One region of the Neorhizobium galegae bv. orientalis str. HAMBI 540 genome, then DNA from elsewhere that is predicted to be linked to it. Evidence: predicted binding sites of a transcription regulator. Region 1 holds the regulator's gene; the other holds the start of a gene.
What was found. Region 1 encodes LexA, which represses DNA repair genes until DNA is damaged. Its sites were predicted from a motif close to TGTTCNNNNTGTGTTCNG; they were not measured.
Positions count from the first base shown of each region.

Region 1 (4,750 bases):
CGCCATGATCGGCAATGAACGCATGTCGGAAACGAGTGTGTTGTAGCCGAAGGACGCGCCGCGTTCGCACAGCAATACGTTGGGATTGCCGCTCGCGGTGATTTTGCCGAGTACGTTCTTCATATCCCAGGGCGCCAGGAACTGGCCCTTCTTAACGTTGATGACGCGGCCGGTCTTGGCAGCGGCGACAAGCAGGTCCGTCTGGCGTGACAGGAAAGCCGGGATCTGCAGGATGTCCACCGTCTTTGCGACGACAGCGCATTGTTCTTCCGTATGAATGTCGGTCAGAACCGGAAAGCCGAACTCCTGCTTCAGGTCTGCGAAGATTTCCATCGACTCTTCGAGCCCGATGCCGCGCTTGCCGGAAATCGACGTGCGGTTGGCCTTGTCGTAGGAGGACTTGTAGACGAGGCTGATGCCGAGCTTGCCGCAGAGTTCCTTCAACGCGCCTGCCATCATGAAGGCGTGGTCGCGGCTTTCCATCTGGCAGGGACCGGCGATCAGCGACAGTTTTGCGTTCTGCGCGAAAACTACCTTGCCGCCTCCTTCGCCGACGGAGACGCTGGAGTTTGCGGTAACTTCCATGATCTATTCCTCGAAGCCGAACAAAACACCCTGGCCGGGTGCCGCCGAGACGAGAACGCGGCCCTCCCGGCGGACGAATGCGACGTCATTAGCAGCAAGGGTGATCTCTGTCACGGCAAGATCGGCGGTTTTGAAGATGACCGCCCGGCCGCGCAGTCCTTCGGCGCCCGGGGTCGGCTGAAGCGCAAATTCCGCCTCGAGCTCCCGATCCTGCAGTATCCGGATGCGGGCATTGGCCGCGGCAAGCTGGAGCGGTGCAGCCTCCGGCGCGGCCTTGGTCAGCAGCACCTGTTCGACCAGCGGAGCGAAATCGGCAGGCGTCGGGGCCGACAGGATGATTTCGCTCAGGCCGGTAACGGTATTGGCATGCCGCTCCAGCCCACTGCGATCTGCGGGCAGCGGGTTGATGCGCTGGCAGGAAAACAGGAAGAATTCGGGCGCGCGATGATCGCCGGCGAATGCCAGCCGGAAGCTCGCCTGCGTCTCGGAACCGTCAGCCAGGGTCATGCCGCGGGAAAATTCCAGCACCTCGCCTGCCGAGACGCCGCGCATCTTGAAACGCGCATGATCGGCCATCGCGTCCCGGGTCGCGACAACGAGAGCGGAAAAGCCCTGCCGGTTGGACGTCTTGCGGAAGGCGAGATCGCGGGCGGTGAAAACGTTGCCGCGCTTTGCCGCAACACCCGCATGGCGTCGGTTGGCAAGAGCCAGCGGCTCCAGGTAGGTCCCATCCGAGAAGAACACACAAGCATTGGCGGTGCCGAAAGGATGAAAAGCGTCCGGCGCAACTGTAAAACCGAGCTCCGTGAGCCTGGAACGCGCAGCGGTAAGTCCCGCCACCGGCAGCACGAGATGATCGATCGGTCTTGCGTTCACGCGAGGGCCCCCTGAATTGGAATCGCAAAGCTACTTTGGCAGCGGGCTGGCGCCGCGCAAGTGGTGTGACACCAGATATCTGGCACGCATCTATGAAGAAAAAATCATCATACTTCACAGAAATTTAGGGACTTGCGGAACACATATGGAACATATAGTGTCCGTTCTGGATTTGTTTCCGACTCTGAGGGTGCCAAAAGATGCTCACGCGCAAACAACAGGAATTGCTTCTGTTCATTCACGAACGCATGAAGGAATCCGGTATCCCGCCGTCATTCGACGAAATGAAGGACGCGCTCGACCTTGCTTCCAAGTCCGGAATCCATCGTCTGATCACGGCGCTCGAGGAGCGCGGCTTCATCCGCCGCCTGCCGAACCGGGCCCGCGCGCTGGAAGTCATCAAGCTCCCGGAGGCTTATTCGCCAAGCATCCAGCCGCGGCGCGGTTTTTCGCCTAGCGTCATCGAGGGCAGCCTCGGCAAACCGCAGCCGGTCGCAGCACCTCAGAAACTCGCAGCCAACGATGGCTCGTCGAACGCCACGACCGTTCCCGTCATGGGCCGCATCGCCGCCGGCGTGCCGATCTCGGCGATCCAGAACAACACGCACGACATCTCCGTGCCGGCCGAGATGCTCGGCTCCGGAGAACATTACGCGCTGGAGGTCAAGGGCGATTCGATGATCGAGGCCGGCATTCTCGACGGCGACACCGTGATCATCCGCAACGGCACGACAGCCAATCCCGGCGACATCATCGTGGCGCTAGTGGACGATGAAGAAGCGACGCTGAAGCGTTTTCGCCGCCGCGGCGCCTCGATCGCGCTCGAAGCCGCCAACCCCGCCTACGAAACCCGCATTTTCGGGCCTGATCGGGTGAAGATCCAGGGCAAGCTCGTCGGCCTCATCCGCCGTTATCACTGATCAGCTGCCGGAGCGGTTCCGGCAACGCGTTGTCGAAACTCTGGCTTCGCCAATCATGGTGGCGGTGCCGGGTCCAGGGCCTGTCCTCGGCTGCCATTGCGGCACGGACCTGCCAGCGTCGTATGTCGCCCGTGCCGTTCAACGAAATCTCCAGCGCGCCGGTCTTTCTGAGCGTCGTGCCATTGATCATCAGTCCGCCGGACCGGCATCGGTCGAAGCGTGCCCGCGGGGCGATGACAAGATCGGCGGCGTCGCAGGCAGCGCCGGCATAACGGCCGTCTTCTACGGCCACGATGATGGCGTTGTCCGTGCTTGCGGCGCACCAGGCCTTCGGTTCGCAGGTGAAGCGGGCGGAAGTCACCTGGCTTATTCGCAACCTCACGGTTTCGAGTTCCGCCGAGGTCAACTCACGGCGCTTATCGTTTTTTGCGCCTGATGGCTTGCGGTCGGGCGGCTTGTCTCTGGCTGGCGACATATCCGGTTTGGTCGGGTCGCCGAGCAGAAGCGCCCTCTTCCACTGATCATAGATGAAATCAGGCGGGCGGGCGCGATTGGTAGTAACCCGTCCCTCGTCTACGAGCGCCACCATCGTCCCGTCTTCCGAGACCAATATATCCGCCAGGGGCATCGATCGCTCATGCCAGGAAAACAGCAGAGCGGTCACCATCAGCGGCGGGCCGATCAGCCTTAGCTTCGTCCTGAGCAGGGTCAGCAGCAGGAAGCCTGCCGTCGAGACCGTCAGGAACCATGGATGCTGGCGGCCTATCCCGACATCACCGCCCCAGGCGGCCACGTGCCCGGCAATGGCGATCACCGCTTCCAGACCGAGGCCCATGAGCTTCATGAAAGGAGCATCAAGACCGAAGGGCATCAGCAGCATGCCGACCAGACCGGCCGGCATCACCACGAAAGAGATGATCGGCATGGCTGCGAGGTTTGCGGCGAGGCCATAGGTGGCGATGCGATGAAAATGCTCGACCGAAAACATCGCGGTCGAAACGCCGCCGATCAGCGAGGTGACGAAAACGCCGGCTGCGAAATTCCGGGAGGCTAGGACGGGCATCACCATGGGGTGACGGAACGGCAGAGGCTGAGGATCGCGGCCTTCGGCTCTCTGTTTCCAGAGCGCGTAACCGGCGACCAAGGCGGCGGTGGCAGCAAACGACATCTGGAAGCTCGGCCCGAGCATTTCCGAGGGCGACATGGCGATGATGACGAGCGCGGACAGCGCCACATTGTGCAGGCTGATCGACGGTCGGTCGAAGAGGACGGCAACCAGCATGATGGCCATCATGATGTAGGCCCGCTCGGCCGAAACGCCGAAACCGGAGATCAGGTAATAGGCGGTGACCATTATCAGGGCGCCGAGTGCGGCGATCTTCTTCACCGGATAGGCATGGCCGAAGCCCATAAAGACCGAAAGCGCCGTCCGCACGCCGACAAAGAAGATACCGGCGGCGAGCGCCATGTTCAGCCCGGAAATGGCGACGATATGGGCTAATCCCGAAAGCCGCAAAGCCTCGGTCGTCCCTTTGGAGATCGCCCGGCGTTCGTCCGTCACGATTGCCGCGGCAAAGGCGCCGGGATCTCCCGGCACGGTCTCACGGATACGAGTGGCGATTGCGCTGCGGAGATCGAAAAGCCGGCTTTCGATGTCGGCAATCCAGCTCCGCCCGGACGGACCGGCAGCCTGTTTTTTCGGCGCTCCATAAAAAAATCCGACCGCGCCGATGCCGTCGAAATAGGAGGAGAAGGCAAAGTCGTTGAGGCCAGGCAGTGCCGGTCCGGAGGGCGGTGAAAGGCGCGTGCGGCCGCTGATCGTCTCGCCGATCTGGGCGGGCTCATGTCGGGACCTTGCAAGCAGCGATACACGCTCCGGCGGGCGCCTGACTTCCGGATTGGATGTCCGGTCGATAAGGACGACATAGCGCCAACGGCCCTGGGCATCGATCTCCCTGCGCTCGACCACGCCGGCAAGCTCGGTGGTCACCGGCATATCGAGAACGACGGTGGACCGTCGCCAGGTCTCGAACTGTGCCAGCATCATGCCGCCCAGAAAGAGTGCGACACCGAGCGGCAAGAGATGGATCGTGCCGGAGCGATGGCGCGAGGCGATGACGAAGATTGTGCAAACGCAGAAAACGAGGAAAAACGGCCAGAAAGCGGGGTTCTGGGGCAGTGCGAACCAGCAGACGGCCCCTGCCCCGACGACGACCGGCAGGAAAAGGAAGCCATGGCCGTAGACCGTCTCCTCCTCCAGCATGACCGGGAGACGGCGTCGCAGCCGATCGAGGCGTCGGCTTGCGGAGCGGCGAAAGCCTCCGTCCAGCGTATGGACCGGCGGGCGGCGCTCGATCGCGGGGAAAAGC
Region 1 covers NZ_HG938353.1:1,528,694-1,533,443, reverse strand. The annotation lists gene kdsA (3-deoxy-8-phosphooctulonate synthase) at 1-585, opposite strand, end outside; gene RG540_RS07855 (VOC family protein) at 589-1,461, opposite strand; gene lexA (transcriptional repressor LexA) at 1,662-2,381, shown strand; gene RG540_RS07845 (ComEC/Rec2 family competence protein) at 2,362-4,750, opposite strand, start outside.

Region 2 (4,750 bases), 1.0 Mb from region 1:
AGAAGCTCAAGCAGCCCGATCGCGCCATCAAGTTCTATGCGAGCGTTCCGGCCGATTCGCCGATGCGCCGGATTTCCGAACTGCAGCTCGGCGTGACGCTTTCCGACACCGGCAAGGTGAACGAAGCCAAGCAGCACCTGAAATCGCTGATCGAATCCGATCCGTCGGACATCCGCAGCTACATCGCCTATGGCAGCGTGCTTTCCGACGCCAAGGACTACAAGACCATGGCCGAGACCTACGACAAGGCGGCCGAGGTCATCGGGCCGGTGCCGAAGCCGGGCGACTGGACCATCTTCTTCCAGCGCGGCATCGCCTACGAGCGGCTGAAGAACTGGGAGAAGGCCGAGCCAAGTTTCCGCAAATCGCTGGAACTCAACCCTGAACAGCCGCAGGTGCTCAACTATCTCGGATATTCGCTGGTCGACATGAACAAGAACCTCGACGAGGGTCTCGGCATGATCAAGCGGGCCGTCGATGCGCGGCCGGATGACGGCTATATCGTCGACTCGCTCGGCTGGGCCTATTTCCGCATGGGTAAGTTCGACGATGCCGTGACCGAGCTCGAACGTGCGGTGCAGCTGCGCGCCGGCGATTCGACGATCAACGACCATCTGGGCGATTCCTACTGGCGTGTCGGGCGCAAGCTCGAAGCCGTCTACCAATGGAATCGCGCGCTGATCTCGGAAGGCGAGGACATCAACCGCGAGCAGATCAAGGAGAAGATCGAGAAGGGCCTGCCCCCGCTCGATCCGAACGCGACGACTGCCGACCGCAGCCCGTCCGAACCCGTAGCGCCCGCTCCGCCGGCGCCGGCCAATCCTGACAAGAAATCCTGACGCCCATGTTTCTGGGCAATTTGTCATCTGACAGCCGGTTCGCCGACGAGGCGAACCTTTTCGAACTCGCGCCCGCCAAGATTAATCTTGCCCTGCATGTGACGGGCCAGCGGGCCGACGGTTATCACCTGCTCGAAAGTATCGTGACCTTTGCCGACACGGGGGATCGGCTCGGTTTCAGCGACGCGGACGCAGACGGCATTTCCTTTTCCGGCCGGTTCGCCTCGCTGCTGCCGACATCCGTCGAGGGCAAGCACGGCAATCTCGTGCTGAAAGCCCGCGATCTCCTGCGCAAGGCACTGCAGGATAAAGGCGTTTCGGCGCCGCCGGTTGCCATTCATCTTGAAAAGAACCTGCCGGTCGCGGCCGGTATCGGCGGCGGTTCGGCGGATGCTGCGGCAACGCTGCGTGGTCTGATGCGCTTGTGGAATGTCGGGCTGCCGGCGGAGGAACTGGCAGTGCTTGGTCTTTCACTCGGCGCCGACGTGCCGATGTGCCTGAAGAGCGAACCGCTGATGGCCAGGGGGATAGGCGAAGAGCTGACCGCCCTTCCCGACCTGCCATCGTTGTCGCTGGTGCTCGGCAATCCGCTGGTCGGGGTCTCGACGCCGGGTATCTTCCGCCGCCTGACCCAGAAGGACAATTCGCCGATCGGCGCGCTCGACGGCGACTGGATCAGCTTTCTGAAGATGCTGCGCAACGACCTTGAGCCGCCGGCGCGCTCGCTGGTGCGTGAGATCGACCAGATTTCCAGCCTGATCGGCGCGGAAGGCACGATGCTGACGCGGATGTCCGGTTCGGGCGCCACCTGTTTCGGGATATTTCCTTCCTTCGAAGCGGCGGAAAAGGCGATGGAGAACCTTAACGGCCAGAAGCCGGAATGGTATTTTCAGGCGGTGAGAACCGTTGGACAGGTGCCCGAGAGAATCCAATGAACCGGAGCGACGAAACCCGTTCCTTCATCCCCGTCGGCATCGCCGTGCTGACCGTCTCCGACACGCGCACGCCTGCCGACGACAAGTCCGGCGACACGCTGGTGTCGCGCATCGCCGAGGCCGGCCACGACCTGAAGGCGCGAGCGATCGTGCCGGACGACAAGGACCGCATTGCCGGTAAGGTGCGGGAATGGACGCTCGATCCCGATATCGACGTGGTGATCACCACAGGTGGCACGGGCTTTACCGGCCGGGACGTGACGCCGGAGGCGCTGGAGCCGTTGTTCGAAAAGCGCATGGACGGTTTTTCGGAGGTGTTCCACCGGATTTCCTACGACAAGATCGGCACGTCGACGATCCAGTCGCGGGCGACCGGCGGGGTGGCGAACGCCACCTTCATCTTCGTGCTGCCGGGCTCGCCCGGCGCCTGCAAGGATGCGTGGGACGGCATTTTGAAGGCGCAACTCGACTACCGCCACATGCCCTGCAATTTCATCGAGATTATGCCGCGGCTCGACGAGCACCTGAAGCGCGGCGGCAAATAGGCGCTACCTGACGGCCGCGGCCACCCAGGCCGGGATCATCTCGCTGGCGAGCTTCGCCACCTTCTGGCCCCGCGCCAGCGTTTCCAGGTCCATCCCCGACTTTGCGAGCGCAATCGCCTGCCGCTTCGGCAGCAGCATGCCGTATTCCAGCGGCGGCACGGCACGGCCGAGGCGCTTGAAGAACGGCCGCCGGTAATTGCGGGCGGGCGCGAAGCGGGCCGGCTGCTTGTTGAGCGCGATATATTCCATCACCTCATCGATCCAGCCCCCCTGCAGCCGGGAGCCAGGTTCGACCAGCAACAACCATTCTCCACGGGCGCCGCGCAAAATATCCTTGATGTCCCAATGGCCATAAAAACGGCAGCCGGCCGCATCGGCGACACTGGAGGAACCGTCCCGCGAACCGTGATCGAGCACCACGACATCGCTTACAAGTCCCTCCACCGCAGCGGAAACGAGCACCGAGAGCGTCTGCGCCAGCTCGGATTCCTGATCGCGGCATTCCATGATGACAGTCAGCATCCCTGACATGTAACGCATTGCAACAAGGAACACCAGAAACACGGGTTCCAAATTTTGTTCTTGCAATGTTCTTGTTTCAGCGCTAGGAATTTAATCATCAGGAACGGGGAATTTCCCCTTCAGGAGCTAACCCATGAACGAGCTGCATCAATTGCGGCAGGACGCTTTCGCGCCTGCTCATACGGCCGATATTGCCGATGCGTTGGTCCAATCCTCCGGTCTTCGGGTGGAGATCGACCGGCGTCGCGGACGCGGTGCGGGGCTCAATCCGAGCGGCCGTTTCGAGGAGGAGCGCCGCGAGGCCTTCGACGACGGCTGGCAGACGCTGGAGGAGCTCGAACCGTTCAAGACCGAGGTGCAGGTGGAAAAGCCGCGCACCGCGATCACCCGCAACGAATCGCCGGACCTTTCGTTCGACCGCTCAATCAATCCCTATCGCGGCTGCGAGCATGGCTGCATCTATTGCTTCGCCCGGCCGACGCACAGTTTCATGGGTCTGTCCCCAGGCCTCGATTTCGAATCGAAGCTGTTTGCCAAGCCTGACGTGCCGAAACTGCTGGAACGGGAGCTAAGCCGCCCGGACTACAAAGTGCGGGCGATCGCGATCGGCACCAATACCGACCCCTATCAGCCGATCGAGCGGGAATGGCGGATCATGCGGCAGATCCTCGAAGTGCTGCAGAAGGCCAATCATCCGGTCGCGATCGTCACCAAGTCGGCGCTGATTACCCGCGACATCGACATTCTTGCCGACATGGCATCCAAGGGGCTCGCGAAGGTCGGGATTTCGGTGACCACGCTCGACCGCAAGCTTGCCCGCACCATGGAGCCGCGCGCCTCGACCCCTCCCAAGCGCCTCACTGCCATCAAGGCGTTGACCGATGCCGGCATTCCGACCGCGGTCATGGTGGCACCCGTCATTCCGGCACTCAACGACCATGAGATCGAGCGGATCCTCGACGCCGGCCATGCGGCAGGGGCGACGGAAGCAAGCTATGTGCTCCTGCGCCTGCCGCTGGAAGTGAGCCCCCTCTTCCGCGACTGGCTGCTGCAGAATTATCCGGACCGCTACCGGCATGTGATGTCTCTCGTCCGCTCGATGCGCGGCGGCAAGGATTACGACGCCGAATGGGGCAAGCGGATGAGAGGCGCCGGTCCCTATGCCTGGCAGATCGGCCGCCGTTTCGAGATGGCGACCAAGCGGCTCGGCATGGTCCGGCGCGGCCTGCCGCTGCGCGACGACATCTTCCTGCGCCCCGACGGCGGCGGCATCCAGCTCTCGCTGCTCTGACCGGACCTTATTCAGGTTCGATTGTAAATTCCCATTTCCGACGCGACCCGCCCTGTCCCCGCGTCGGAAAAATACCCCGGGTTCCACCGCCGCCCCTCGGTGGATAGCGACGCCGCAATCGCTTGGCCGGGGGTTGCAGGAGGTCGGGACGACGTGCGAGGTTGCCGCCATGTTACCTCGCACGTCGCCCGATTCTCCGATGCTTTTCGAAGACATTCCGCTGGTTCCGGATTTCAGTCTGGAACTTGTGGCACGCCGGGCCGGCCACTGGCCGGTCGCGGGCACAGATGAGGCGGGACGCGGTCCGCTGGCAGGCCCGGTCGTCGCCGCCGCTGTCATCCTCGACCCAGACAATATTCCGGACGGCCTCAACGATTCCAAGCAATTGACCGCCAGCCAGCGGGAAATTCTGTTCGAGGCGATCATGGCGACCGCCGAAGTTTCGATCGCCGCCTCCAGCCCACGCCATATCGACGAACGCAACATCCTGCGCGCCAGCCTCGACGCCATGCGCCGCGCAGTGGCGGGGCTTGCCGTCACGCCGGCCTATGTGCTCACCGACGGCCGCGACGTGCCGCAGGGGCTTTGCTGCCCCGGTAAAGCGGTCATCAAGGGCGA
Region 2 covers NZ_HG938353.1:480,742-485,491, reverse strand. The annotation lists gene RG540_RS02305 (tetratricopeptide repeat protein) at 1-839, shown strand, start outside; gene RG540_RS02300 (4-(cytidine 5'-diphospho)-2-C-methyl-D-erythritol kinase) at 845-1,774, shown strand; gene moaB (molybdenum cofactor biosynthesis protein B) at 1,771-2,319, shown strand; gene RG540_RS02290 (glycosyl transferase) at 2,323-2,841, opposite strand; gene RG540_RS02285 (PA0069 family radical SAM protein) at 2,975-4,132, shown strand; gene RG540_RS02280 (ribonuclease HII) at 4,302-4,750, shown strand, end outside.
Region 2: the regulator LexA is predicted to act here: its motif matches at 2,897-2,914, upstream of RG540_RS02285 (PA0069 family radical SAM protein).